2 linked regions of the Rhodopseudomonas palustris HaA2 genome follow. Each later gene encodes a partner of the first gene's protein in a complex. Links are inferred from orthologs where the notes say so. Each region holds a gene or a part of one and is shown on either strand. Other genes may lie near its edges.

Region 1 (14,935 bases):
TCCAAACCACTTCCGGCACGGATTGCGGGTTCAAGTCCCGCCGCCCCCACCACACTGGAGATTTAGTCCATCTCCGGGGATAAATATCTATATTGCCATCATTGGATTCTTGTCAACAAAATTGTCTCACCATCATCGATAGTATTGTTTTTCCATCACAATCAATCGAGTTTTCCATCGCGATAGATTCCACATAACTTCAACGATGTGTCTCTCATCTTAGGTGTATGATTGCCGAGTTCACTGCAGTTATAGAGCGCGCGCAGCTCTGTCGGCGTCGATCTCTGCCTGGTGGATAGATAATTGCTGGGTTGATCGCCATGGTGCTCGGTCCATGGATTCTCCGATCTGCATCGCCGCCCTGAGAGACCGCGAGGAGGATGCACGGCTAATGCACGGATGTTCCTACCCTGTTCAACCCAAATAGGCACTTTGGTGTCCTCTGGTGTGCCAGAGGGCAGTAGAAAAAGTGAAGCAATTCAGGGCATTTAATGGTGGGCGCACAAGGGATCGAACCTTGGACCTCTCCCGTGTGAAGGGAACGCTCTCCCGCTGAGCTATGCGCCCGGGACCGATCGGAACGGGCCGCGGGGCGGCCGGTCGTCGTGATCGTTGATCGGGCGATTTACGGAGTGCGGGGCGGGGGTGTCAAGCGCCAAGCCCCGGATTTGCGGCCGGGTTCACCCGTTTGCCGCGGTCGCGGGGGACGATGCCGCGGCCCGTCAGCCGATCTGTCGGGCGCGCGAGGCGTGGGATTGCAGCGCGCGGATGCGTTCGGCGAGCGTGCCGCCTGTGACCGCCGGGGCGGCGGGCGTTGCGGCGGCGCCGTTGGCGCGGGCCGGCGCGGCCGGCGGGGTCGCTCTGGACGACGGGGCGGTGGGCGCGGGCGCGGGCTGGCTCGCCAGAATCGCCTCGATCGGCGAATCCGGGCCCTCCAGCGTGATCGCCAGCCTGGCGACTTCGGCGGCGATGTCGTTGATGCGCTCGCGCAGCAGCGCGTTCTCCATCCGCTCGGTCGCCCAGGTGTTCTCGGTCTGCTGCTGGATCGCCGCCAGTTCGCGCTGCGCCTGCGCGCGCTCGTCGCGGGCGAGACGCAACTGTTCTTCGAGCGCGGCCTTCTCGTCGCGCAGCCGGGCGAGCTCGGGCGCGGCCGCAGCAGCCTTGCCGGTGCTCTTGGCGGCGGCGCGCAGCTCGGCATTCTCGGCCTCGAGCGCGGCGACGCGGCTGCCGAGCATCTCGGCCTCCTTGACCTGCGCCAGCAATTGCCGGTCGAGATCGGCGACGCGCTGGCTGAGATTGTCGACGCGCGCGCGGGCGTCCTCGAGCTCGCGGGTCGCGTTGGCGGATTCACCGCGCTGCGCTTCGAGCCGGGTCTGCGTCGCGGCGAATTCCCGCTCGGCGTCGCCGACGCGGGCGCGTAGCTCCTCGATCTGGGTGCGCACCGCCACCAGTTCGATCTGCCGCGTGTCGGCGAGCATCGAGCGGTCCGCCAGTTCGGCGTTGATCTGCGCCAGCTCGGCCTGCTTCTCGGTCAGCGCCGTCTCGGCGCCGCGCAGCGCCTGGGTCTTGGCGGCGAAATCCGCCTCGGTGGCGCGGAGCTGTTCCTGCACCGCCTTCTCGCGCGCCTCCAGCGTGAAGATCGCCTCGTTCTTTTCGGCGAGCTCGACCTTGAGGCGGTTGACCGCGTCGCTCTTGCGCCCGAGTTCGGCGAGCTGGCTGGTGGTCTTGTGCTTGAGCTGGTCGACGCTCATTTCCAGCCGTCGCGCCGACATCGCGAATTCGGCGCGGAGCTGGTCCTTGTCGGCCTGGATCTCGGCCATCGACAGCGGCGTCGCCGCCTCCAGCCGCTTGGTCGTCAGCCGCACCGCGCGATGATGCACCAGCGGCGCGATCATCAGCGCCAGCAGCATCGCCACCAGAAAGCCGATCGCCAGATACATGATCTGTTCGACCATGACATTCTCCTACCCGAGGAATTCGAGCGCTCACATCCCCGCGATCCGGCCGGCCGGTGCAGCGGGTTCTGCCTGCGCGACGTCTGTTTGCGAGCCGATGGTGCGGCGAGCCGTTGCCTGAACATGGGGCCGGCCAGACGATCGCCGTCCGGCCGGAAATCTCCAGCCACGACAATGCCACGGAGCGGCGCCGCAGCGCCAGTGCGTTGCGGCGTTAACGTGAATCCCGGCGGGGGATGGCGGCCGAACAGGCGGGCCGGGTCAGAACGGATTCCAGGTCGCCGACGGCGTGAACTTCAGATAGCCGATATTGGCGCCGAGCCGCAGCCCGATGCCGGACTGGATCGGCACCAGCACGATGTTGTTGGCGGTGAGCGCCGTCATGCCGAAGCCACCGACCACATAGGCCGAGCCGTCGATGCCGCCGAAGCGCTGGTAGATCGCATTGGTCGAGGGCAAATTGTAGACCAGCGTCATGGTGCGGGCGCCGTTGCCGCCCCAGTCGAAGCCGACCGACGGGCCCTGCCAGTACACCCGCAGATCGCCGGCGTTCTTGGTGTAGAGCGTGCCCTCGCCGTAGCGCAGGCCGGCCACGAACGCGCCGGAGCCTTCCTCGCCCAGCACGTAGCCGTTCGGCAGGCCCCATTGGCTGACCGCGCGCTCGATCACCGAGGCCAGCCCGCGCGACACGTTGCCGAAGAAGCGATGGCCGGCATTCATCAATTCGTCCGGCGCGTAGGTGTTCGGGCCGGGCCCGGCTTTGGGCGGCATTTGCTGCTGCTGCGCCGATGCCGGCATGATCAAGGCGGCCGACGCAAGCAGCGCCAGCGCCACACGACGTGAAACGATGGTCATCAAACTCACCCCTGGGTCCCAATCCCCGACGCCGCCTTAACCGGATGCTGACCCGCATCCCCTAGTGTGGCGCCTCTGCCCCGCGACTCGGACGTTATCGGGTTCAACTATGACGGCACAACGGCAGGAAGGAAACGCGCTGCGTCACGGTCTCGCCACAATCGGACTCGCTGCGTTGCTGCTGTGGCCCGCGGGTTCCTTGGCGTGGGCGGAAGGCGCCACGACCCAGCGAATCGTGGTCGATCGGCACACCGGACTCGCGATCGACGGCTTCGATCCGGTGGCCTATTTCACCGACGGTGAGGCCCGGAGCGGGGTTGCCGACTTCGAGGCCACCGCCGCCGGCGCGATCTGGCGATTCCGCGGCGCCTCCAACAGGGCCGCCTTCCTGAGCCATCCCGGGATCTATGCGCCGCAGTTCGGCGGTCATGATCCCGTGGGGATCGCCCGCGGCGTGCCGTTGCGGGGCAATCCGACGATCTGGCTGATCTCTGGCCAGCGGCTGTATTTGTTCAGTCGGCAGGAGGACCGCGACGCCTTCGCGGCCGATCCGGAGCGCATTCTGGCCCAGGCGCAGCAGCAGTGGCCGGCGCTCCTGGCCACGCTGGCGGAATAGCGCGCTGTCGCGGCGGCGTCTCAGGCTGCTGCCCGGGCATCCCCCCAGGCGATGAATTCCGGCACGATGAAGTTCGGTCGCGGCTCGTCGAACCGCAGCGGCCGGCCGCTGCTGTCGGTCAGTTCGCCGCCGGCGGCGATCACCACGGCGGCGCCGGCGGCGATGTCCCATTCGCAGGTCGGCGACAGCCGCGGATAGATGTCGGCCGCGCCGTCGGCGATCCGGCAGAATTTCAGCGCCGATCCCATCCGCGCGTGGACGCCGCCTGGCCGCTCGGCGATGAACGCCAGAGTGCGTTCGTCGAGATGCAGCCGGCTGATCGCCACGACCCACGGCGCTCCGTCGGCCGGCATCGGCCGGGTGTGGATCGGCGTCGTGTCGTAGCCGGTGCCGTCGGCGTCGACCGCCAGCCGCTCGGCGCCGTGGCCGACCAGGCCGCGCCACACCAGGCCCAGCGCCGGCGCCCCGACGATGCCGAGCAGCGGCTTGCCGTCGGTCACCAGCGCCAGATTGACGGTGAATTCGTCACGCCCGGCGACGTATTCCTTGGTGCCGTCGAGCGGATCGACCAGGAAGAAGCTCCCGGTATTCGGCCGGCCGAGGTCGCAGCGCTCTTCCGACAGCGCCGGCACGTCGGGCGCGATCCGCTTCAGCCCCTCGGCGATGATGCGGTCGGCGGCGAGGTCGGCGGAGGTCACCGGCGAGCCGTCCGGCTTGTGCTCGACCGGGTCGGAGCGGTCGGTGGCGAGGATCGCGGCCCCGGCGCGCAGCACCAGCTCGGTCAATGGCTGCATCAAAGCGACGGCGTCGTTGTGCGAAATCACCGGTCCTGTCCCGAACGCCTGGCCCTTGCCCATCAACCCGTCGTCCTCCGTCTGGCCGGTTGTCCCGGTCCCTCTGTTGGCAGCGCAACCGGCCGCAGTGTATCAAGCCATGCAACATGGCTGATTCGTCTCGAACGAGCCGCGCGGTTTCCGAGGAGCAGACAAATGTCCGTCAATCCCCCTCCCGTCCAGCCCCCCGCGCCGGACGCGCTCGAATTGGCGGCGCTGCTGTGCTCGCGTGTCTGTCATGATCTCATCAGTCCGGTCGGCGCGATCGTCAATGGCCTCGAGGTGCTGGACGACAGTTCCAAGCAGGAAGATCGTGATTTCGCCCTCGATCTGATCCGCAAGAGCGCCCGGACCGCGTCCGCTCGGCTGCAATTCTGCCGGCTGGCCTTCGGCGCCGCGGGTTCCGCCGGCGCCCAGATCGACCTCGGCGACGCGCAGAACATGGCCCGCGGCCATCTCGAGGACGAGAAGACCAAGCTCGCCTGGAATCTGCCGCGGGTGCTGCTGGCGAAGAATCGGGTCAAGCTGCTGCTCAACATGCTGATCATCGCGCAGCAGACGATCCCGCGCGGCGGCACCTTGACGGTGGACCCGGTCGGCGAGGGCGACAATCTGTCGTTCCGCGTGGTGGCTGCGGGCCTCAATGCGCGGATGCCGCAGAACATCGTCGAGAAGCTCAACGGCAGTCACGCCGGCCCGGTCGAGTCGCACGGCGTGCAGCCTTACTACACGCGCCTGCTGGCCGAGTCCTGCGGGCTCGCGGTGACGCTCGCACCGGAGGGCGAAGCCATGGTCGTCAGCGCGACCTGAGCGCCGGCCCGCATGGTAAAGGCGAGGTTACGACGATCCGCCTAGTAGTCGTACGCGTTCGACTATTGATTTAAACGGACTCACCCGTCCGGGATACGCAACCAATATTAAACGCTTTCCGCAGACAGTGGCCGCATCACTTCGGTCACGGCTGCTGCCGTGTGCCGCGCAAAGAGGCCAGCGCACATGGACGATCTTCTCCGTGAGTTCTTGACGGAAACCTTCGAAAGCCTGGATACGGTTGACAATCAACTGGTCCGCTTCGAGCAGGAGCCGAACAACGCGAAGATACTGGATAATATCTTCCGGCTCGTTCACACCATCAAGGGTACCTGCGGGTTCCTCGGGCTGCCGCGACTGGAAGCGCTGGCGCATGCGGCCGAGACGTTGATGGGCAAATTCCGCGACGGCATGCCGGTCACCGGCGAGGCGGTGACGCTGATCCTGACCACGATCGACCGCATCAAGGACATTCTCGGCGGACTGGAAGCGACCGAGGCCGAGCCCGAGGGCGACGACGGCGACCTGATCGGCGAACTCGAACGGCTGTCGATGCGCACGCCGGAGCAGATCGCCGCCGAGCTCGGCGGCAGCGCTGCGCCGGTCGACGAAGCCGTTCCGGAGGACGCTGCGCCGGTCGAAGCGGCCGTGGCCGCACCGGCGGTGGCAGAAGGTTCGCTGGTGCCGCAGACGCTGGAGCGTCCGTTGCGCCCGGGCGAAGTGTCGCTCGACGAGCTGGAGCGCGCGTTCCAGGAAACCGCGATCGAAGTGGCCTCGCCGCCGCTGGCGCCGGTCGCGAGCGAGCCGGAGAAGCCGGCCGAGGCTCCGCCTGCGGTCGTCGAAGCAGCCAAGCCGGCGCCGAAGCCGGCCGCCAAGGCCCCGAAGAAGAATGCCGACGCCGAGGCTCCGGCCGAGGGCGACCGGATCGCCAACCAGTCGATCCGCGTCAACGTCGACACGCTCGAACACCTGATGACGATGGTGTCGGAGCTGGTGCTGACCCGCAACCAGCTGCTCGAGATCAGCCGTCGCCACGAGGACACCGAATTCAAGGTGCCGCTGCAGCGGCTCTCGACCGTCACCGCCGAGTTGCAGGACGGCGTGATGAAGACCCGGATGCAGCCGATCGGCAACGCCTGGCAGAAGCTGCCGCGGATCGTGCGCGATCTCGCCGCCGAACTCGGCAAGCAGATCGAACTCGAGATGCACGGCGCCGATACCGAACTCGACCGCCAGGTCCTCGACCTGATCAAGGATCCGCTCACCCACATGGTGCGCAACTCCGCCGATCACGGTCTGGAGCGGCCGGAGGAGCGGGTGCGCAACGGCAAGCCCGAGCAGGGCACGATCCGTCTGTCCGCCTATCACGAAGGCGGCCATATCGTGATCTGCATCGCCGACAACGGCCGCGGCCTCAACACCGAGCGGATCAAGGCGAAGGCGATCGCCAACGGCCTGGTCACCGAGGCCGAGGTCGAGAAGATGACCGAGGCGCAGATCCACAAGTTCATCTTCGCGCCCGGGTTCTCGACCGCCGCCGAAGTCACCAGCGTGTCCGGCCGCGGCGTCGGCATGGACGTGGTGCGTACCAATATCGACCAGATCGGCGGCACCATCGAGATCAAGTCGGTGGCCGACGAAGGCTCCAGCGTCACCATCAAGATCCCGCTGACGCTGGCGATCGTCTCGGCGCTGATCGTCGAGGCCGGCGGCGATCGCTTCGCGATCCCGCAGCTCGCGGTGGTCGAACTGGTGCGGGCGCGGGCCAATTCCGAGCACCGCATCGAGCGTATCAAGGACACTCCGGTGCTGCGTCTGCGCGACAAGCTGCTGCCGCTGATGCACCTGAAGAAGCTGCTGCACATCGACGACGGCACCGCCTCGACCGAGCCGGAGAACGGCTTCATCGTGGTGACCCAGGTCGGCAGCCAGACCTTCGGCATCGTCGTCGACGGCGTGTTCCACACCGAGGAAATCGTCGTCAAGCCGATGTCGACCAAGCTGCGCCACATCGGCATGTTCTCGGGCAACACCATCCTGGGCGACGGCGCGGTGATCATGATCGTCGATCCGAACGGGATCGCGCAGGCGCTCGGCACCTCGGTGTCGGCGCAGCACGACCTGGCGGAGCAGAGCGCGGCGACCCGCGCGGCCACGACCGAGCAGCTCACCTCGCTGCTGGTGTTCCGCTCCGGCTCGCCGCAGCCGAAGGCGGTGCCGCTGTCGCTGGTCACCCGGCTCGAAGAGATCGCCGCCGACAAGATCGAATCGTCGAACGGCCGCTACATGGTGCAGTACCGCGATCAACTGATGCCGCTGGTGCTGATGGAGGGCGTCGAGGTCGCGAGCACGGGTGTGCAGCCGATCCTGGTGTTCGCCGACGAAGATCGCAGCATGGGTCTCGTGGTCGACGAGATCGTCGACATCGTCGAGGAGCATCTGCAGATTCAGGTCGGCTCCAGCCGCGACGGCATTCTCGGCTCGGCGGTGATCAAGGGGCTCGCCACCGAAGTCATCGACGTCGCTCACTTCCTGCCGATGGCGTTCTCCGACTGGCTCTCCCGCAAGGAGATGAAGCAGTCGATCGCCAGCCGGTCGGTGCTCCTGGTCGACGACTCCGCGTTCTTCCGCAACATGCTCGGCCCGGTGCTGAAGGCAGCCGGCTACAAGGTGCGGCTGGCGACTTCGGCGGTCGAAGGACTCTCGGTGCTGCGTAGCGGCGCCAGCTTCGACGTGATCCTGACCGACATCGAGATGCCGGAAATGAACGGCTTCGAGTTCGCCGAGGCGATCCGCGCCGACACGAAACTGGCGCCGACGCCGGTGATCGCGCTGTCCTCGCTGGTGTCGCCGGCGGCGATCGAGCGCGGACGCCAGGCCGGCCTCACCGACTACGTCGCCAAATTCGATCGTCCCGGCCTGATTGCGGCGCTGAAGGAGCAAACCGCGAGCACCGAGCGGGTCGAGGCATTGCAGCAGCAGGCGGCATGATGACCGACATCCAGGAAAGACAGCACACCATGAACCGGCAGGTCGATGCCATCAGCGGCAACACCACCCAATTCGCCACTGCGATGATCGGCGGACAGCTGTTCGGGCTGCCGATCTCGCGCGTCCAGGACGTGTTCATGCCGGAGCGGCTGACGCGGGTGCCGCTGGCTCCCGACGACGTCGCCGGCGTGCTCAATCTCCGCGGCCGCATCGTCACGGCGATCGACATGCGCACCCGTCTCGGCCTGCCGCGGATCGACGACGGCAAGCCGCCGATGGCGATGGGCGTCGATCTGCGCGGCGAATCCTACGGCCTGCTGATCGACACGATCGGCGAAGTGCTGACGCTTCCCGACGAAGGCCGCGAGGTCAATCCGGTCAATCTCGACCCGCGGATGGCGTCGTTCGCCAACGGCGTTCATCGTCTCGACGGCCAGCTGATGGTCGTTCTCGACGTCGACAAGGTTCTCGAAATCGCGAACGCGCGGATGGCCGCGTAACCCCGCGATGGCTTCGGCCGCAACCATCGTCCGCCGATCCGGCGGCGACTGATAGAGGCAGACAATGAAGACATGTTTGGTGGTCGACGATTCGAGCGTGATCCGAAAGGTCGCGCGACGCATTCTCGAAGGCCTCGACTTCGAGATCGTCGAAGCTGAGGACGGCGAGAAGGCGCTCGAACTCTGTAAGAACGGGTTGCCCGACGCGGTGCTGCTCGACTGGAACATGCCGGTGATGGACGGCTACGAATTCCTGCGCAATCTGCGCCGGATGCCGGGCGGCGATCACCCGAAAGTGGTGTTCTGCACCACCGAGAACGACGTCGCGCACATCGCGCGGGCGCTGCATGCCGGCGCCAACGAGTACATTATGAAGCCGTTCGACAAGGACATCGTCACGGCGAAGTTCCAGGAAGTCGGCCTGATCTGACGGGGTCTGCCGGGATGTCGTCGACGCTGCGTCATTCGACGCGGCGGGGGTGTCGTGTTGCGTCGGTGTGTGATGAGTGTAGCTCTGGCAGGAAGTCCGGCCATCAATGCGACGCAGTATGAACCGCTGCGGGTGATGGTCGTCGACGATTCGGTGGTGATTCGCGGGCTGATCTCGCGTTGGATCGAGGCCGAGCCCGACATGGTCGTCGCGGCCTCGCTGCGCACCGGGCTCGACGCGGTCAATCAGGTCGAACGCATCAAGCCGGACATCGCCCTGCTCGACATCGAGATGCCCGAGCTCGACGGCATCGCCGCGCTGCCGCAATTGCTGGCCAAGAAGCGCGACCTGATCGTCATCATGGCGTCGACCCTGACGCGCCGTAACGCCGAGATCAGCTTCAAGGCGCTGTCGCTCGGCGCCGCCGACTACATTCCGAAGCCGGAGACGACCCGCGAATCCGCCGGCGCCGAGGTGTTCAGGCACGACCTGCTGCAGAAGATCCGCCATCTCGGCGGCAAGGTGCGGCGCAGGGTCTCGGCGCCGAGCGCCAGCGCGCCCATGGTCGCGCGCGTTCGCGAGGCGGCCGCAGCACCGGCCGCGCCGAGCGTCGCCAGTCAGGCGGCGCTGGTGAAGCGTGCGTTCGGCCCGACGGCGCCGCGCGTGCTGCTGATCGGGTCCTCGACCGGCGGGCCGCAGGCGCTGATGTCGCTGGTCGCCGAGATCGGTCCGGTGATCGACCGCTATCCGGTGCTGATCACGCAGCATATGCCGCCGACCTTCACGACGATTCTCGCCGAACATCTGATGCGCGCCGCCCGGCGGCCGGCGCACGAGGGCGTCGACGGCGAACTGATCAAGCCGGGCCGGATCTATCTGGCCCCCGGCGGTCGCCACATGCGGGTGACCCGCCAGGGCGGACAGCCCGCGATCGCGCTCGACGACGGCCCGGCGGTGAATTTCTGCAAGCCCGCGGTCGACCCGCTGTTCACCTCGGCGATCGACGTCTGGCAGGGCGGGATCATGGCGGTGGTGTTGACCGGAATGGGGTCCGACGGCATGCGCGGCGGCAAGGACATCGTCGCCGCCGGCGGCAGCGTGATCGCCCAGGACGAGGCCAGCAGCGTGGTGTGGGGCATGCCCGGCGCGGCGGCGAATGCCGGCATCTGCGCCGCGGTGTTGCCGCTCAATCAGATCGGGCCGAAGCTCGTACGTTTGTTTTCAGGAGATCGGTCGTGACGCCGCTGGACTACGAATATCTGCGCAAGGCGTTGAAGGACCGCTCCGGGCTCGATCTGTCGATCGACAAGCAGTACCTCGTCGAAAGCCGGCTGCTGCCGCTGGCGCGGCGCTACGGGCTCTCCGGCATCCCCGACCTCGTCCAGAAGATGAAGGGCGGCGCCGACAAGATGACGGCCGAAGTGGTCGAGGCGATGACCACCAACGAGACGTTCTTCTTCCGCGACAAGCTGCCGTTCGATCATCTGCGCGAAGAGATCCTGCCGGCGCTGCTGCAGGCCCGCGCCGGACGGCGATCCTTGCGGATCTGGTGCGCGGCATCCTCGACCGGGCAGGAGCCTTATTCGATCGCGATGTGCCTGAAGGAGCTCGGCCCCGCCGTCGCCGGCTGGCGCTTCGAGATCGTCGCGACCGATCTGTCGCCCTCGGTGCTGGAGAAGTCGAAATCCGGCCTGTTCACCCAGTTCGAGGTGCAGCGCGGATTGCCGATCCAGTTGCTGGTGAAGTACTTCAAGCAGACCGGCGAGCTGTGGGAGATCAGCCCCGAGCTCCGTGCCATGATCCAGCACCGCCAGTTCAACCTGCTGCAGGACTACGGCCAGCTCGGCATGTTCGACGTGATCTTCTGCCGCAACGTGCTGATCTATTTCGATCAGGCGACCAAGATCTCGATCTTCGAGCGGCTCGCCAAGCGGCTCGAGCCCGACGGCTATCTCGCGCTCGGCGCCGCCGAAACCGTGGTCGGCCTGACCGACGCGTTCAAGCCGCATCCGACAAGGCGCGGGATCTATCTGCCGAACACCAAGTCGCCGTCGATCGTGCCGGCGGCCAAGCCGGCCCTGGCCAGCGCCGGGTTCGGACGCTGAGCAACGTCACACGAGCCGTGCCGCGGCTGGCCCAGCCGTTGCGAATCCTCCGCGGTGATATGGCGGTTGACGCATGCAGCCGAGCCGTCGTCGGATGACGAGATAGATTCACCGCAACTACAAGATCGCGTGCGGCACGAAGCGCGACGTGTTGCCGGTGATCAGGCTGTCGTCCTCGCGAATTGACAGCCCGCAGGGCGAGCCATCGACCAGCCAGCTTCCCAGCACCGGGTGCTGCCCTGAAAAATTCGGCAGCGGATCGGCGGCCTGGCGGATGTAGCCTTCTGCTCCATAGGGGCCGTCCTCGGCCGCTTCGATCGCACCGTCGTTGACGAGCGTGATATTGGCGCCTTCGCGCGAGTACAGCGGCTTGCGCACGAAGGATGCTCCCAATTGCCCCGCCTCGGGATCGTCCTCGAAATAGGCCGGCAGCAGATTCGGGTGTCCGGGGTGCATCTTCCACAACAGAGGCAGGATGCCCTTGTTGGACAGGATGGCTTTCCATGGCGGCTCCATCCAGCCGGTCTGCGCCTCGGCAAGCCGGGGGCCGAAGGCTTCGCGAAACAGCCACTCCCACGGGTACAACTTGAACGCCAGCTCGATGTTGCGGTCTTGCAGATCGACGAAGCCGCCGCCGCTTCGCCATCCGATGTCGGCGATGTCGATCAGCACGGTCTCGACGCCGCCTTGCTGCGCGACGTCCATGAGATAGTGCAGTGTGCCGCTGTCTTCGGCGCTGCTCAGCGTGCCGGTGAGGTGGAGCCGCCGGCCGCCGGCGAAGCGACGCCAGGCCGCGATCAGCCGTTCGTGCAACGAATTGAACTGGTCGGCGCGTTTCGGAATGATCTGCCGTGCGGTCGCCTGCTCGAGCCACGTCCATTGAAAGACCGCGGCCTCGAACAGAGACGTCGGCGTATCCGCATTGTATTCGAGTAGCTTCGCGGGATCGCGGCCGTCGAAACGGAGGTCGAGCCTGCCGTACAGGCTGGGATCGCCGCGACGCCAGCTCGTGGCGATGAACGACCAATATTGTTCCGGAATGTTGAGGCGACGAAGCATGGGCTCGTCGCGAATGGCCCGGTCCACGAGGTCAAGGCACATCGCGTCGAGCTCTGCCGTCGGCGCTTCGATCTGCCGCTCGATTTCGTCGAGCGTGAACGCGTAGTAGGTGCGCTCGTCCCAATAGCGCTGGCCGGAGGCGCTATGGAAATTGAATCCGCAGCCGGCGGCCGTGGCTTCCCAGTCGTCGCGTTCTGCGCAGGCGATCCGGCGCATCGGCTGGACTATCCGCCGCCCGAGAAATGCGTAGTGAACGCGTTCCCGAACGAGCCGAATCCGCCGCGGTCGGTCTCGCCCACGATCGATTGCGTCCAGCCACCCCCGGACGAGCGCCGCGTGTCGCCCAAGATCGATTGCGCCCAATCACCTCCGGATCCGCTCTGCCAGGCGGATGAGGTGCCGCGATCCTCGCTTGTCGCGGTGTGCGCCGACGCCTCGGCGTTACTCTTTTGCTTCGGCATCAGGGCATTGGCAGTGGCGCCCACCGCGATCGTGCCCATCACCAACAGCACCACCTTTTGCGATCGCTTGAGGGGCGGCACGGCCGGCGTTGGAGGCGGGGGGCGGCGCTTGCCGAACTCGTCCGAGCCGTCTGCGGACATAGTCAGATCACCATCGACGCAGCGTTGAGGACGCCGGCGGCAAGCGATGCACAACCGAGCCAGATCGCCGGCGCGAGTTCGCCCTGGGCGATCCGCTGCGACAGGTTGGTGACCGGGATGCGAACCGCATAATAGACGATGATCTGGACGAGCAGGGCGATCACGCTCCAGATCATGCAGTCGACGGCGTTGGCGGAATGGACGATGGCGCTCGCCACCGGAAGCACGAAGCCGAGCAGGCTGAGGCCGAGCGCAATCGCGGCGGCCGCCCCATTGCCGTTGATCAGGGCGAACTCATCGTGCCCGGTCACCCGGGTATAGACGAAGAGGTAGAGAACGACAGCGACCAGCCCGGTGCAGAAATACACCAGAAAGGCGGGCAATCCCGCCAACGACTGCAGCAGCATCGATCACCCCCGCAACCATGAGCCTGCCCGCCCACAATCGTGGTGTTTGCAGCGCGATGCAAGCCGCCGGCGGCGCTCCCCCCACAAACAAAAACCCCGCCATTTGCGGCGGGGTTCAGTCGGGAGGTGAGCGCCTGACCGGGCGCTCCTTGAAAGACGAAAGCGATCAGGCCGGGATGCGGACGTCGTCTTCGGTCGGTTCGCGCAGCACGTAGCCGCGGCCCCACACCGTTTCGATGAAGTTGCGGCCGTCGGAGGCGTTGGCGAGCTTCTTGCGCAGCTTGCAGATGAAGACGTCGATGATCTTCAGTTCCGGCTCGTCCATCCCGCCATAGAGATGGTTCAGGAACATTTCCTTGGTCAGCGTCGTGCCCTTGCGGAGCGAGAGCAGCTCCAGCATCTGGTATTCCTTGCCGGTCAGATGCACGCGCTGGCCGCCGACTTCGACGGTCTTGGTGTCGAGATTGACGACGAGATCGCCGGTCTGGATCACCGATTGGGCATGGCCCTTGGAACGGCGGACGATGGCATGGATGCGGGCGACCAGCTCGTCCTTGTGGAACGGCTTGGTCATGTAGTCGTCGGCGCCGACGCCGAGACCCTTCACCTTGTCCTCGATGCCGGCGAGGCCGGACAGGATCAGGATCGGGGTTTTGATCTTGGAGACCCGCAGCTGCTTGAGAACGTCGTAACCGGACATGTCCGGCAGGTTCAGATCGAGCAGGATGATGTCGTAATCGTACAATTTGCCGAGGTCGACGCCTTCTTCACCGAGATCCGTCGTGTAGACATTGAAACTCTCGGATTTGAGCATCAATTCGATCGACTGCGCAGTCGCGCTGTCATCTTCAATCAGCAATACGCGCATGCCAGTCCCCTTATAGCGCCGCTCCGGGCGTCAGGCGTCCGCACTACCTGCGGCACTGGAAACGCCTCTGAACAACTGATTCGGATCCTGACAAGGTATGGTTAACAAATCCTGATTCTGGTCCGCAAGGTCTGTTCGTGCAATTTTTGCAGAATCGCCGTAAGATGTTGCGTAGAAGCAGTTTTTTGTTACCGGGCCTCTTCAGGTTTCACATTAAGAGTCAGCGTCAACCGACTCCCGCGACTCGTACCTTCGTTCTGAAGGGCAAGCGCGTTCAGCCACCAAAGACAGTGACGCAATGATTAACGATGCGGGTAAACACGAAGTTAAGGTGACAGCGCAGCGCCCCACAAACTTAAGGGTTTTGCAATGAAGGCCCTGGCCGAACAGATCGGCGACATCGACGGCGTCAATATTTATGGCCGGGTTGTGGGCGTCCGCGGCCTCATGGTCGAGATCGCCGGACCGATCCATGCGATGTCGGTCGGCGCGCGAATTGTCGTTGAAACAGGGGGCGATCGCAACATTCCCTGCGAGGTGATCGGCTTCACCGGCAACAATGCGATGGTGATGCCGTTCGCCGGGCTGGAAGGTGTGCGCCGCGGCTGCCGCGCGGTGATCGCCAATTCGGCCGCCCAGGTCCGGCCGTCGCAGGCCTGGCTCGGCCGTGTCATTAACGCTCTCGGCGAGCCGATCGACGGCAAGGGGCCGCTGCCGCAGGGGCCGTCGCCGATGCGGTTCCGCAATACGCCGCCGCCGGCGCATTCGCGCAAGCGGGTCGGCGCGCCGCTCGATCTCGGCGTGCGTGCGCTGAACACCTTCCTCACCTGTTGCCGCGGCCAGCGCATGGGCATCTTCGCCGGTTCCGGCGTCGGCAAGTCGGTGCTGTTGTCGATGCTGGCGC
Region 2 (14,283 bases), 3.1 Mb from region 1 along the record:
AAGGAGTTCGACTGTATCAGCATTGCTAACGCCGCCGCTTCCATCGGCATTGAAGCGGCCTGCTATGAAGCTTGGCGAAGTTGCTCTGAGAATCAGCTCAATCTGATCATCACCAAGCATCGCGCCTTTTGTGAAATCGCCTTTGCCTTCTTCGCCACCATCCCAACGTCCCGGCCCCAGAAGCTTCTTGATCTCCTCGGGCGGAAATTTATCCGACTTATCGATAGCCCTCAGCACCGTGAGCCGGCGCCCCGCATTCTCATCCCCGCCAAGGCCAATGGCCTCCAGCACCCCATCCAGCACCTTGCGGTTGTTCACCTTCACCACGTAGCTGCCGCGCGGGATGCCCAACGCTTCCATCGTGTCCGCCGCCATCATGCACATCTCGGCATCGGCGGCCGGCGAGCCGGAGCCCACGGTGTCGGCGTCGAACTGCATGAACTGGCGGAAGCGGCCGGGGCCGGGCTTTTCGTTGCGGAACACCCAGCCGAAACGGTAGCTGCGATAGGGCTTCGGCAGTGCGTCGAAATTTTCGGCGACGTAGCGGGCGAGCGGCGCGGTCAGGTCGTAGCGCAGGCTGATCCATTGCTCGTCGTCGTCCTGCAGCGAGAACACGCCCTCGTTGGGGCGATCCTGGTCGGGCAGGAACTTGCCGAGCGCGTCGGTGTATTCGAACGCCGGGGTCTCGACCGGCTCGAAGCCGTAGCGCTCATAGACCTCGCGGATGGTTTCCACCATCGCGCGCGTCGCCGCGATCTCGGCGGGGCCGCGATCGGTCAGGCCGCGCGGCAGACGGGCGCGCAACTTCTGTGGTTTCTTGGGTTTCTCAGCCATGGTCGCCTTTCCGCTCAGGGCCGGGTTGGTACCAGCCGCCCTGCCGTGCAGCAAGGCTGGGCTGCATGATCCAGCGCAAATCGCGGGCCGGCTGCCTCCGAAAGGGCAGGCCTGGTGCCTCCGGAATGAGCGCGTGCCACCCGCTGCGGATGGAAGCCCCACGCAAATGTGCGGGCTCGCGGCATTTCCGGGGCAACCCGAAGCTGCTAGCCTGCCGCGCCGTTCGAAGTCCACGCCCGCGCATGCACGAGGAGCCTATGTTAGACAAGAGCAAGCCCAATTCCGCCGTCAACGTCCCGAACGACCTCGATGCGTTCTGGATGCCGTTCACGGCGAACCGGGCCTTCAAGCGCGCGCCGAAGATGATCGCGGGCGCCAAGGACATGCACTATTTCACCACGGACGGGCGCAAGATCATCGACGCGGCAGCCGGCATGTGGTGCAGCAACGCCGGGCACGGCCGCCCCCAGATTTCCGCGGCGATTGCCGCCCAGGCCGAGGCGCTGGACTTCTCGCCGCCGTTCCAGTTCGGCCAGCCGAAGGCGTTCGAACTCGCCAGCCGGATCGCGGACCTCGCCCCCGAAGGCCTCGACCACGTGTTCTTCTGCAATTCCGGCTCGGAAGCCGCCGACACCGCGCTGAAGATCGCGATGGCCTGGCAGCAGATCCGCGGCCAGGGCGGCCGCACCCGCTTCATCGGCCGCGAGCGCGGCTATCACGGCGTCGGCTTCGGCGGCACCGCGGTCGGCGGCATCGGCAACAACCGCAAGATGTTCGGCACGCTCTTGAACGGCGTCGACCATCTGCCCGCGACCTATGACCGCGACAAGCAGGCGTTCAGCAAGGGCGAGCCGGAGTACGGCGCGCACTTCGCCGACGCGCTCGAAGGCCTCGTCAATCTGCACGGCGCCAACACCATCGCGGCGGTGATCGTCGAGCCGATGGCCGGCTCCACCGGCGTGCTGCCGCCGCCGAAGGGCTATCTCCAGAAGCTGCGCGAGATCACCAGGAAGCACGGCATCCTGCTGATCTTCGACGAGGTCATCACCGGCTTCGGCCGTCTCGGCCACAGCTTCGCCGCCGAGCGCTACGGCGTCACCCCGGACATGATCACCTTCGCCAAGGGCGTCACCAACGGCGCGGTGCCGATGGGCGGCGTGATCGCCAGCTCCGAGATCCACGACGCCTTCATGAGCGGGCCCGATTACGCGATCGAGCTGTTCCACGGCTACACCTATTCGGCGCATCCCTTGGCCTGCGCGGCCGGCCTCGCCACGCTCGACCTGTATCGCGACGAGAAGCTGTTCGAGAACGCCAAGGCGCTCGAGCCGGTGTTCGCCGACGCGGTGATGTCGCTGAAGTCCGAGCCGAACGTGGTCGATATCCGCACCCTCGGCCTGACCGCCGGCATCGACCTGGCGCCGATGGCGGACGGACCCGGCAAGCGCGGCTTCGAGGCGATGAACTCGGCCTTCCACGACCACGATCTGATGCTGCGGATCGCCGGCGACACCCTGGCCCTGACCCCGCCGCTGATCCTCAACGCGGACCAGATCGGCGAAATCGTCGACAAGGTCGGCCGGGTGATCCGCGCCATCGCCTGACGCTGCCGCCTGGTTCCCCGGTTGCGGCGGACGAATCCTTTGGACTCGTCCGCCGAATCACCAATGATGGCGGGATCGTCAGGAACAGCGGCGCTGGATGATCCGAATCTCGACCATTTTCATCGCCATCTGCATGGCGCTGATCTCCGCGTCGCTGGGCGCGGTGGTGTATGCGCTCGCCGGCTTCAATGCGGTCGAATCCGCGATCGTGGCGCTGGCGACGCTGAGCCTGTTCATTCTGTACAATGCCGTCTCGATCCGGCTGCGCGACCGCTCCGACGCCGGTCACCAGATCGCCGATCTGTCGCGCGGCACCGCGGATCTCGCCCGCCAGATCGCCGAATTCGGCCGCCGGCTCGCTGCGGTCGAAGGCAAAGTGATGGCCGCCAATGCGGCCAGCCAGGACCGCACCCAGGTCGCCATGAACGAGATCGGCGAACTCGGGCTGCTGGTCAAGCAGCTCGCCGCCTCGGTCGCCACCCACGAAGACATGCTGAATTCCGCCGCGACGGGCGCCGCACCGCGCCGGCCGCCGATGCTCGATCCGGAAGCCCGCGTCGAGGATCAGCAGACGGCCCAGCCCGCCGCCGAGCCGCTCGCCCTGACCGAACTGGTCTCGGCCACCGTCACCGCCCTGCCGGCAACGCCGAAGCCGGCGCGTGATCCGGCGCAGGTTCTGGTCGCGGTGAAAACCGCGATCGAGACCGGCCGGCTCGACATCTATCTGCAACCGCTGGTGAGCCTACCGCAACGCAAGGTGCGGTTCTACGAGATCGTGACGCGGCTGCGCGACGGCAACGACCAGATCCTCGCCGCCGGCGAATTTCTCACCGTCGCCGAGACCGCCGGGCTGATGGGCCGGATCGACCATGCGGTGATGCTGCGCGCCGTCCAGGTGCTGCGGCGGCTGATGGTGCGCAACAAGGACGTCGGCGTGTTCGTCAATATCGCCGCCGCGACCCTGTCGGATGCCGAATCGTTCGCCCAGTGCCTCGATTTTCTCGAGGCCAACAAGGCGCTGGCGCCGTCCTTCGTGCTGGAGTTCAAGCAGAGCACGCTGCGCAACCTCGGGCCGCTCGAAACCGAGCACCTCGCGGCGCTGGCGCAACGCGGCTTCCGGTTCTCGATCGACCACGTCACCGATCTGCGGTTCGAGCCGCGCGACCTCGCCGACCGCGGCGTCCGCTTCATCAAGGTTCCGGCGGCGCTGCTGCTCGACCAGCGCGAGCATCCGGTCGCCGACATCCACCCCGCCGATCTGTCCGACCTGCTCGGCCGGTTCGGCATCGATCTGATCGCCGAGCGGATCGAGGGCGAGCGCGCGGTGGTCGACCTGCTTGACTACGATGTGCGGTTTGGGCAGGGGTTCTTGTTCGCAGCGCCCCGTCCGCTGCGCCCCGAGACCGCCCCATCGCCTGCGCCCCCTACTCCCGGCGACAAGGCCAAGCAGGACATCGCCCCTCCGTATGATCCAGGCTCCTCCCCGAAGGGCGAACCCGCCCGGATCGATCCGCCGCGCGCCGCGACCGGCCTCGCGGCGCTCGCGCGCCGTGCCGTCGGCCCGGCCTGACCGCTTTTTCGCATGACCACGCTGCGTTTCGTCGAGCACCTGCGCGAGCTGGTGGGATCGGTCGATGTCGTGCTGAGCGACATCTGGGGCGTCGTGCATAACGGCATGGAATCGTTCCCCGAGGCTTGCGACGCGCTGCGCACCGCGCGCCGGGAAGGCCGTACCGTGGTGCTGATCACCAACGCGCCGCGCCCGGCGGATTCGGTGCAGCGGCAGCTGCGCAAGCTGGACGTGCCCGACGATTGCTACGACGCCATCGTGTCGTCCGGCGACCTCACCCGCGGCTACGTCGCCGAGCATCCCGGCCAGTCGGTGTTCTGGCTCGGCCCGGATCGCGACAATGCGATCTATCGCGGCCTCGACGCGATGCTGACGCCGCTGGACAAGGCCGACTACATCATCTGCACCGGCCCGTTCGACGACGAGACCGAATCCGCCGAGGACTATCGCGCGATGATGGGCGAGGCGCTGGCGCGCAAGCTGACGCTGGTCTGCGCCAATCCCGACATCGTGGTCGAGCGTGGCGACCGGCTGATCTACTGCGCCGGCGCGATCGCCGAACTGTATCGCGAGCTCGGTGGCGAGGTGATCTTCTACGGCAAGCCGCACCGGCCGATCTACGACCGCGCGATGGCGCTCGCGCGCGGACTCCGCGGCGCCGAGACGCCGCTTCCGCGCGTGCTGGCGATCGGCGATTCCGTCCGCACCGACCTCGCCGGCGCGCAGGCCTACGGCATCGATCTGTTGTTCGTCACCCGCGGCATCCATGCCGATGCCTTCGAGGGCATCGACCGGCTCGATGCTGCCGCCGTCGACGAATTGTTCGGCCACCCGCCGCTGGCGCTGACCCGCGAGCTGCGGTGGTAGCAGAAGCTCTCCGCCGTCATTGCCGGGCTTGACCCGGCAATCCATCCGCTTCGGATGAATGGACAATTTCGTGCGTCCGCTTTCGCGGACGATGGATGCGCGGGTCAAGCCCGCGCATGACGCCGTCGCAAACAAAAACGCGCCCCTTGCGGAGCGCGCTCTCGAAACTCGCCGGCTGATGCGTCGCGCTTACGCCGCGACGTGATCCGGGAACACCGCGTCGATCTTGGTCTTCAGCGTCGCCGCGTTGAACGGCTTGACGATGTAATTGTTCACGCCCGCCCGCTTGGCGGCGATCACGTTCTCGGTCTTGGACTCCGCCGTGATCATGATGAACGGCGTCTGCGACAGATTGGGATCGGCGCGGACTTCCTTCAAGAGGTCGTAGCCGGTCATCGGCTCCATGTTCCAGTCCGAGATCACCAGGCCGTACTTCTTGACCCGCATCTTCTCGAGCGCAGCCGAGCCGTCGCTGGCGTCGTCGATATGCTCGAAGCCGAGCTGCTTCAGAAGATTACGAATGATCCGGATCATGGTGCTGTAGTCGTCCACCACCAGGACCGACATTGACAAATCAACCGCCATCTTCAACTCCCAGGGGCACCGCATCGGTGCGCCGAAACGCCCCAACGGTGGGCTAAATTGTGGTTCTCCGAAGGACCCGGCGTTGGACACGCCCGGCCTCATCCGCAGACCAGAACTAGCACCGCTGATTAAACAGCCCGTTAACCGGGGGCGCCGGAGCGAACCCGCCATCGCCGCAGAAACCTCCGAAAAATGCCGACTTTCCCTGCATTTTGGGCATCCGGCACGTCCCCCGTAGTCTTACGGACGCGGCGTAACGGCATCCCGGGATGCAGCCCACGACGCCATGGCGGGTCGGGGCGCCGACTGCTAGGAAAGGCCGATGAATTATCGCCACGCCTTTCACGCCGGCAATTTCGCCGATGTCATCAAGCACATCGTGCTGGCCCGGATCCTCACTTATCTGCAGGAGAAGCCGGCGCCGTTTCGGGTGGTCGACAGCCATGCCGGCGCCGGGCTCTACGACCTCACCAGCGACGAGGCCCGCCGCGGCGGCGAATGGGTCACCGGGATCGCCCGGGTGATGCAGGCGCGGTTCAGCGACGAGGCCGGCGAACTGATCAGGCCCTATCTCGACATCATCCGCGCCTTCAACCCGCAACGCGACCTGACCGCCTATCCCGGATCGCCGCTGATCGCCCGCGCCCTGCTGCGCCCGCAGGACAGTATGGTCGCCAGCGAATTGGAGCCGCTGGCGCGCAAACAGCTGATCAATGCGCTGCGCCGCGACACCCAGGCGCGGGTGGTCGATCTCGACGGCTGGCAGGCGCTGACCGCGTTCGTGCCGCCGAAAGAACGCCGCGGCCTGGTGCTGATCGATCCGTCCTTCGAAAAGAAGGACGAATTCGAGCGATTGGCGCAGGGTTTCAGCACCGCTTACGGGAAATGGCCGACGGGCATCTATCAGTTGTGGTATCCGGTGAAGAACCGACGCGCCACCGACGCGCTGGCCGACCGCGTTGCAACCGTTGCCGCAGCCGGCGGCGACGGCAAGTGTCTGCGGCTGGAATTCAGCGTCGCACCGCAACAGCCGGACGGCGCGCTGACCTCGACCGGACTGCTGGTGGTGAATCCGCCATGGACGCTGGTGTCGGATTTGAGAGTCATCCTTCCTGAGCTGGAAAGACCTCTCGGCCAAGGGGGCGTCAGCCGTTATCGGCTCGAGCTACCTAAGCCCTGACGACTCACGCGCTGATTGGCGCGAAAAGTCGCATTTGGGGCGTAGTCAATCCGCGCAAATCCGTACTATGCTGAGTCATTGGACTGGCTTTACGTTCTGCTTCCGCGAATGGGGGCGGCGGAGTGACAAGGCCGTACTACCTCGGACCTGCGACGATCAGCAGGCCCAGCCTCGGCCGAGCTTTCCGGCAGCGCAACGCCAGGTCGCACCGACGCGCCGGCGCGCGACGGAAAGCATGCGGGAGGAGTTTCCGGAATGCCTAATACGGGAACGGTGAAGTTCTTCAATGGAGAACGCGGCTACGGGTTCATCAAGCCTGATGACGGTGGCCGCGACGTATTTGTTCATATCACTGCGGTCGAGCGTGCCGGCTTGAAGGATCTGACCGAAGGTCAGCGCATTTCATTCGAGGTCGAACCGGACAAAAAGGGCAAAGGCCCCAAGGCGGTCAATCTGGTGATTTCGTAGTTGTTGTCATGGGCTGTGCAAAACTGAACGCAGCCACGACGAACGCGACGGGCTTTGAAGTGACGGCGTAGCGAATACGACGCCGCGGCGCTCGCATGTGCGCGGCCCGACTACGCGGCGCTCCGCCCGACAACCCAGTCCAAAAAAAATCCCGGCCACGAGGGCCGGGAATGTTGATCGCCGAGTTTCTTGCTCGCGAAGGTTTCGTCGCGACGTTTAGAAATGATAGTTGATGCCGGCGCGGATGAGGCCGAAATTGTAGCCGTTCGGGGCGCCGGTGATGAAGAAGTTGTTGGTCGACAGGCTGCCGTAAAGATACTCGACCTTGGCGCTGAGCTTCGGCGCAAAGGCGAATTCGGCGCCGGCGCCGACCGTCCAGCCGGCCGAGGTGTGGCTCTCCGAGGACAGCAGATATTCGCCCTTCAGCTGACCGAAAGCGAGACCGCCGGTTGCGTAGAGCAGAATGTCGTTCATCGCATAGCCGACGCGGCCGCGTGCCGTCCCGAACCAGGGGTTCGAGAATTTGTAGGACGCGAAGGTGTCGTTGGCGGTCGAGAACTGAATATCGCCTTCGAGGCCGAAGACGATGTTGCCGCTCTGCCAATTGTAGCCGCCCTGAACGCCACCGCTGAATCCGGACGGCTTGGTGATGTTGTTGGTGACGTTGCCGAACGCGTAGCCGAGATTGCCGCCCAGATACGGGCCGGCCCAGCTGAAGGCGTTGAGGGGCTGATTCACGGTGTAGGGCGTCCGTGAGCCGTAATAGCCCATATCCGCCGCCTGTGCCGTGGACCCCGTTGCGGCGATTACGGTCGCCGCGGCCATCGCAAGTTTACGCATCTTACTCTCCTCGACGGCAGGGACGCTGCTTGCGCGCGCCGTCCGTCCAGCCCTCGGCCACAAATGGCCGACGAAAAAGCGATCCGGATGGTTACGGATTTCCGCTCTTTTCCGGTAAGATTTATCGAGAGTTTTAAGTTAAGCGGTTGTAAATCGGCTGGCGGTTCCTGATCGCATTCTTAACGAGAGCTTAATTCACGGGGGGTGGCGAAAGATCGTCGCCCCGTGGGATGGCAACGCGATGTGGGTTCCGGCCGCGTGCCGCTGGCACCGACCACGCCGAACGCCTAATTTAGGACCATGAATCACGACCCCGCCGAGACCCGCGACACGGCGGCCGCGCCGCTTGCGGACACCGAATCCCCATCGCCGGTCTCGCCCGAACTAACGCCGCACCCCGCGCCCGCCGCGCAGGACATCGACACCGCGACCGCCGAACTGACGGTGGACGAGGACGACGAGGCACGCCTGCCGGAGATCGAGGACGACAGCGCCGAGGTCGCCGACGGCCCGTTGGCGGTCGGCCGCGCCGCGATCGAGCAGGCGGTCCGGCTGGCGCCGACCTCACCCGGCGTCTACCGCATGCTGAACGCCGCGCACGACGTGCTCTATGTCGGCAAGGCCAAGAACGTGAAGAAGCGGTTGTCGTCCTATGCGCGGCCGACCGGCCACGTGATGCGGATCGCGCGGATGATCGCCGCCACCGTCACCGTCGAGATCATTTCGACGTCGACCGAGACCGAGGCGCTGCTGCTCGAAGCCAATCTGATCAAGCAGCTCCGGCCGCGCTTCAACGTGCTGCTGCGCGACGACAAGTCGTTTCCCTATATCCTGATCACCGGCGACCATTGGGCGCCGCAGATTCTCAAGCATCGCGGCGCGCAGAGCCGCCCAGGGCGCTATTTCGGCCCGTTCGCCTCGGTCGGCGCGGTCAACCGAACCATCACGGCGCTGCAGCGCGCGTTTCTGGTGCGCTCCTGCACCGATTCGTTCTTCGAGAGCCGCACCCGCCCCTGCCTGCTGTATCAAATCCGGCGCTGCTCCGGCCCTTGCACCGGCGAGGTCGATTTTCCCGGCTACACCGAACTGGTGCGCGAGGCGAAAGACTTCCTGTCCGGCCGCAGCCGGGCGGTGAAGCAGGAGCTCGCGGTCGAGATGGAGAAGGCCTCGAACGAGCTCGAATTCGAGACCGCGGCGCTGTATCGCGACCGCCTGGCGGCGCTGTCGGCGATCCAGTCCCAGCAGGGCATCAACCCGCGCACCGTCGAGGAAGCCGACGTGTTCGCGATCTATCAGGAGGGCGGCTATTCCTGCGTCGAAGTGTTCTTCTTCCGCACCGGGCAGAACTGGGGCAACCGCGCCTACTTCCCCCGCGCCGAGAAGTCGTTCACCCCGGAGGAAGTGCTGGCGTCGTTCCTGGCTCAATTCTACGACGACAAGCCGCCACCGAAGCTGATCCTGCTGTCGCACGACATCGAGGACTGCGCGCTGCTGGCCGATGCGCTTTGCATCAAGGCGGACCGCAAGGTCGAGATCTCGACGCCGAAGCGCGGCGAGAAGAAGGAGCTGGTCGCGCACGCGCTGACCAATGCGCGCGAGGCGCTCGGCCGCAAGCTCGCCGACACCGCGACCCAGACGAGACTGCTGCAGGGCCTCGCCACCACGCTGGGACTGCCGAAGCCGCCGCAGCGGATCGAGGTCTACGACAACAGCCACATCCAGGGCACCAACGCGGTCGGCGCGATGATCGTCGCCGGCCCGGACGGCTTCATCAAGAACCAGTACCGCAAGTTCAACATCCGCTCCGAAGGCCTCACCCCGGGCGACGACTACGCGATGATGCGCGAGGTGCTGGAGCGGCGGTTCAAGCGGCTGGCCGCCGCGAAGGCCGAAGGCGAGGCGGCGAAGCCGAACGACGACGAGACTCCGCAATGGCCCGATCTCGTGATCATCGACGGCGGCCGCGGCCAGCTCAACGCCGCGCGCGGCGTGCTGACCGAGCTCGGGCTCGACGCCGAGGTGACGCTGCTCGGCGTCGCCAAGGGGCCGGATCGCGACGCCGGCCGCGAAACGCTGTTCATGCCGGAGCGCGAGGCGATCAAGCTCGAGCCCCGCGACCCGGTGCTGTATTTCATCCAGCGGCTGCGCGACGAGGCGCATCGCTTCGTGATCGGCTCGCACCGCAAGCTGCGCAAGAAGGACATCCGCGAGGCCGGGCTGCAGGAGATTCCCGGCATCGGTCCGTCGCGCAAGCGCGCGCTGTTGCACCATTTCGGCACCCTGAAGGAGATCGAGCGCGCCTCGCTCGGCGACCTCGGCAAGGTTCCTGGGATCAGCGCCGAAAGCGCCCGCCGGATCTTCGATTTCTTTCATCCGGGGCCGGGCTGAAGCCCGACCAAAGTCGTCTGCGGACCGGGCCGATCTGAACCATGCGGATTTCACCTTTTCCTGATACGGATCGGAGGGCGCCTTCGTGGGAGTTGACCTTCCGGCGCGGGCAGTATTGGTAAGTTTGATGAACGATGTTTCGACCAGAGCGCCGGCGCGGGGAGCGAAGTCGCTGACGCTTCCGAATATCCTGACCTACGCCCGCATCGCGGCGATTCCGGTCGTGGTCGGCTGCATCTATGCGCAGTCGATCATGGGCGGCCCGCTCGCGCTGCGCTGGGTCGCTCTGGCGGTGTTCATCGCGGCCGCGATCACCGACTTCCTCGACGGCTATTACGCCCGGATCTGGGACCAGCACTCGGCGTTCGGCCGGATGCTCGACCCGATCGCCGACAAGCTGCTGGTAGCATCCTGCCTGCTGATGCTCGCCGCCGACGGTATCATCCATGGCTGGACGCTGTGGGCCGCGATCGTGATCCTGTGCCGCGAGATCCTGGTCTCCGGCCTGCGGGAATATCTCGCCGCATTGCGGGTCAGCGTGCCGGTCACCAAGCTGGCGAAATGGAAGACCACGGTGCAATTGGTGGCGATCGGCTTCCTGCTCGCCGGCGACGCCGGCGACGAGGTGCTGCCCTACACCACCCAGATCGGCCTGGCCCTGCTGTGGATATCCGCGCTGGTGACGATGTACACCGGCTACGACTATTTCCGCGCCGGCATCCATCACCTGATCGAAGAGGATTCGCGATGAAGGTGAAATACTTCGCCTGGGTCCGCGAGCGGATCGGCCTCGACGAGGAGACCATCGAGCCGCCGGCCGAGGTCGCGACCGTGTCCGATCTGATCGGCTGGCTGTCGGCGCGCGGCGAAGGCTATGCCTTCGCGTTCGAAAAGCCGGGCGTGATCCGCACCGCGCTCGACCGCACCCATGTGCGCCCCGACACGCCGATCGCTGGCGCCCGCGAGGTCGCCTTTTTCCCGCCGATGACCGGCGGCTGAGCGCGCCGCGCACGGGATGATCCGATGACCGTTCCGGTGACGATCCGCATTCAGGACGCCGATTTCGACATCGCCGCAGAGATCGCGGCTATGTCGAAAGGGCGCACCGATATCGGCGCGGTGGTGAGTTTCAGCGGCATCTGCCGCGGCGCCGAAGGCGATGATGCGGTCGCAGCACTGACGCTCGAGCATTATCCCGGCATGGCGGAAGACGAGATCGGCCGCCACGCCGCCGAAGCCGTGAAGCGCTGGCCGGTGACCGCACTGACCATAGTCCACCGCGTCGGCCGGATGCTGCCGGGCGACAACATCGTGCTGGTGCTGGCCGCGTCGTCGCACCGGCAAGCCGCATTCGCAGCGGCCGAATTCCTGATGGATTATCTGAAGGCCAACGCGCCGTTCTGGAAGCGCGAGGAGCGCGCCGACGGCACGCGCTGGGTCGAGGCGCACGACCGCGACGACGCGGCCGCCGCGCGATGGAGCAAGGATTGATGGCGAAACAAGCGAAGGCGAAAGCCGCGAAGAAGAAGACGCCGGCGAAGCGGCCTGCCAAGCCCCGCGCCGCGGCAAAAGTCACCCCGGCCTCCGGGCACGAGCGACCGGCGAAGCGCCGCGTCGCCGTGGCGATGCCGCTGGATCTCGAACTCGATCCCTACGAAATGTTTCCGGGCGAACTGGTCAGCCTGCTCGACTTCGTCCGCTTCGCCGTGAGCCGCTTCGCCGAGGCCGGCGTGGTGTTCGCACACGGTACCACCGATCCGATCGCCGAAGCCGTGTTCCTGATCGGCGAAGCGCTGCATCTGCATCCCGACCAGTTCGAGATGTTCGCGACCGCACGCGTCACCGATCACGAGGCCGTTGGGATTCTCCATCTCATCGAGCAACGCATCACGACGCGGCTGCCCGCCGCCTATCTCGTCAACAAGATCTACATGCGCGGCGTGCCGTTCTACGTCGACGAACGCGTGATCGTGCCGCGCTCCTATATCGGCGAACTGCTCGACTCGCATTTCGACGGCGGCGAGACCTCGCTGATCGGCGATCCGGAAGCAGTCGCGCGCGTGCTCGATCTGTGCACTGGCTCGGGTTGCCTCGCAATTCTCGCGGCGCGCAGCTTTCCCAATGCGGCCGTCGACGCCGTCGATCTGTCGGAGGATGCGCTCGCGGTCGCAACCCGCAACGTCGCCGACCACCATCTTGGGGATCGCCTCTCGCTGCATCACGGCGACCTGTTCGCGCCGCTGCTGCAGGATGCCCGCTACGATCTGATCATCACCAACCCGCCTTACGTCGACGCCGACGGCATGGCGAATCTGCCGGCCGAATGCCGCGCCGAACCGGCGATGGCGTTCGACGGCGGCGACGATGGACTCGATATCATCCGCCGGATTCTGGCCGAGGCGAAGGATCATCTCACGCCGGACGGCGGCCTGCTGTGCGAAGTCGGCCGCTGCCGCCCCGCGATCGAACAGGACTTCCCGCATCTGCCGCTGCTGTGGCTCGACAGCGAGGATTCCGAAGGCGAAGTGTTCTGGATCGCCGCGGCGGATTTGTAGACGATTAGAGCAGCTCTGGTTTTGATGGAATCACCGCCGTCATCCTGAGGTGCCCGCTGGGCCGCGCATGCGCGGCGCTGCGGGCCTCGAAGGATGAGCCGCGAGCGGCTTGGCCGCATCCTTCGAGGCTCGCTGCGCTCGCACCTCAGGATGACGACTCAGCACGCGAGAATGACGCGTTGCTTCAATCATTCGATGAAGTGCTCTAGTTCGAGCGACCATCTCTCGCCGTCATTCCGGGTTCGCGCTGCGCGCGCCCCGGAATGACGTTGATAGGAGGTCCCCCACAACGAGCTGCTACTAGCCAGAAAGGCTACTACTCGCTCGTTCCGAACCGCAACATCGCAAATTCCGTATCGTCATAAGCGCGCCGCTCCAGCTCGACGAAACCGTCCGGCGCGGCGAAGCCGGCGTCCTTGGCTTCCTCGACGATCACCAGCGCGTCGGGCGTGAGCCAGCCGCCGTCGCGCAGCGAGGCCAATGCTTTCTCGGCGAATCCCATGCGATAGGGCGGATCGAGGAACACCAGTGAAAACGGCTCGACCGGATGCGCCGGGCCGAGATTGGTGGCGTCGCGGCGATACACTTTGCTGACGCCGCCGAGGCCGAGCGCCTCGACATTGGCGCGGAGCAGCGCGCGAGCTTCCGCGCCATTGTCGACGAACAGCGTGAACTTGGCGCCGCGCGACGCCGCCTCGATGCCGAGCGCGCCGGTGCCGGCGAACAGATCGAGCACGCGCGCGTCACCGATCGGGTCGCCGTAGGCGTGCATCAGGATATTGAACAGCGACTCGCGCAGCCGATCCGCCGTCGGGCGGATGTCGCGCGACGACGGCGCCACCAGATTGCGGCCCCGCAGCCGCCCGCCGATCACGCGCATCGGTTAGTCCTCGCGAGGTGCCGGTTCGCGCTTGCCGTGATAGCGCCGGGCGGGGCCGCGGGTGAGGCCCCGGTCGCCGCCGCTGCCGGTGCGCTCGACCTTGACCTTGCGGCCCTTGCGGTCCTCGACCGCGCCGCGCTTGGTCGGGGCTTTCTTCTTCGGCGCCGGCGCCGCCTCGGCAGCAGCGACGGGCCTGCCCGGACGCGGCTTCGGCCGCGCCTCGCTCGGCGACGGCCCGCCGAAATCGGCGCCCGCGAGCTGGATGATCTTGTCGCCGAGCTGCTCGCGCAGCACCCGCGTCTTGACCTCCTCGACCTCGCCTTCCTCGATCTCCAGCAACTGGAACGGGCCGTAGGAGACCCGGATCAGCCGGTTCACCTCGAGGCCGAGATGCGCCAGCACGTTGCGGACTTCGCGGTTCTTGCCTTCGCGGATCGCGAACACCAGCCAGACATTGGCGCCCTGGTCGCGTTCGAGCTTGGCTTCGATCTCGCCGTATTTGACGCCGTCGA

Evidence for each region.
Region 2: the proteins of RPB_RS19760 (region 1) and RPB_RS05965 are in contact, whole or in part, in a solved structure (PDB 1A0O), measured with the Escherichia coli proteins. The link is inferred for Rhodopseudomonas palustris HaA2 from one-to-one orthologs.

What each region holds. Positions count from the first base shown.
Region 1 is NC_007778.1:4,464,254-4,479,188, reverse strand. What follows is about bases 4,869-8,260. They hold RPB_RS19760 (hybrid sensor histidine kinase/response regulator), read left to right. Parts: upstream 4,869-5,255; coding sequence 5,256-8,060; downstream 8,061-8,260. Other genes in these bases: RPB_RS19755 (chemotaxis protein CheW), read left to right, coding at 8,090-8,260; chpT (histidine phosphotransferase ChpT), read left to right, coding at 4,869-5,069. Outside these bases: RPB_RS19785 (hypothetical protein), read right to left, coding at 723-1,955; RPB_RS19780 (DUF1134 domain-containing protein), read right to left, coding at 2,217-2,810; RPB_RS19775 (YHS domain-containing (seleno)protein), read left to right, coding at 2,920-3,426; RPB_RS19770 (3'(2'),5'-bisphosphate nucleotidase CysQ family protein), read right to left, coding at 3,447-4,283; more of chpT, read left to right, coding at 4,416-4,868; more of RPB_RS19755, read left to right, coding at 8,261-8,560; RPB_RS19750 (response regulator), read left to right, coding at 8,625-8,990; RPB_RS19745 (protein-glutamate methylesterase/protein-glutamine glutaminase), read left to right, coding at 9,063-10,229; RPB_RS19740 (CheR family methyltransferase), read left to right, coding at 10,226-11,095; RPB_RS19735 (glutathionylspermidine synthase family protein), read right to left, coding at 11,213-12,370; RPB_RS19730 (hypothetical protein), read right to left, coding at 12,379-12,756; RPB_RS19725 (DUF350 domain-containing protein), read right to left, coding at 12,759-13,163; response regulator transcription factor CtrA, read right to left, coding at 13,330-14,031; flagellar protein export ATPase FliI, read left to right, coding at 14,401-14,935. UniProt on the Escherichia coli protein: Involved in the transmission of sensory signals from the chemoreceptors to the flagellar motors. CheA is autophosphorylated; it can transfer its phosphate group to either CheB or CheY.
Region 2 is NC_007778.1:1,345,781-1,360,063, reverse strand. Bases 3,763-6,502 are described here. They hold RPB_RS05965 (response regulator), read right to left. Parts: upstream 5,461-6,502; coding sequence 5,065-5,460; downstream 3,763-5,064. Other genes in these bases: RPB_RS05960 (23S rRNA (adenine(2030)-N(6))-methyltransferase RlmJ), read left to right, coding at 5,783-6,502; RPB_RS05970 (TIGR01459 family HAD-type hydrolase), read left to right, coding at 4,021-4,875; RPB_RS05975 (EAL domain-containing protein), read left to right, coding at 3,763-4,008. In the rest of the region: hisS (histidine--tRNA ligase), read right to left, coding at 1-834; RPB_RS05980 (aspartate aminotransferase family protein), read left to right, coding at 1,092-2,438; more of RPB_RS05975, read left to right, coding at 2,536-3,762; more of RPB_RS05960, read left to right, coding at 6,503-6,640; RPB_RS05955 (cold-shock protein), read left to right, coding at 6,896-7,108; RPB_RS05950 (outer membrane protein), read right to left, coding at 7,325-7,948; excinuclease ABC subunit UvrC, read left to right, coding at 8,249-10,336; pgsA (CDP-diacylglycerol--glycerol-3-phosphate 3-phosphatidyltransferase), read left to right, coding at 10,464-11,087; moaD (molybdopterin converting factor subunit 1), read left to right, coding at 11,084-11,335; RPB_RS05930 (molybdenum cofactor biosynthesis protein MoaE), read left to right, coding at 11,360-11,827; prmB (50S ribosomal protein L3 N(5)-glutamine methyltransferase), read left to right, coding at 11,827-12,891; 16S rRNA (guanine(966)-N(2))-methyltransferase RsmD, read right to left, coding at 13,208-13,771; RPB_RS05915 (pseudouridine synthase), read right to left, coding at 13,775-14,283. UniProt on the Escherichia coli protein: Involved in the transmission of sensory signals from the chemoreceptors to the flagellar motors.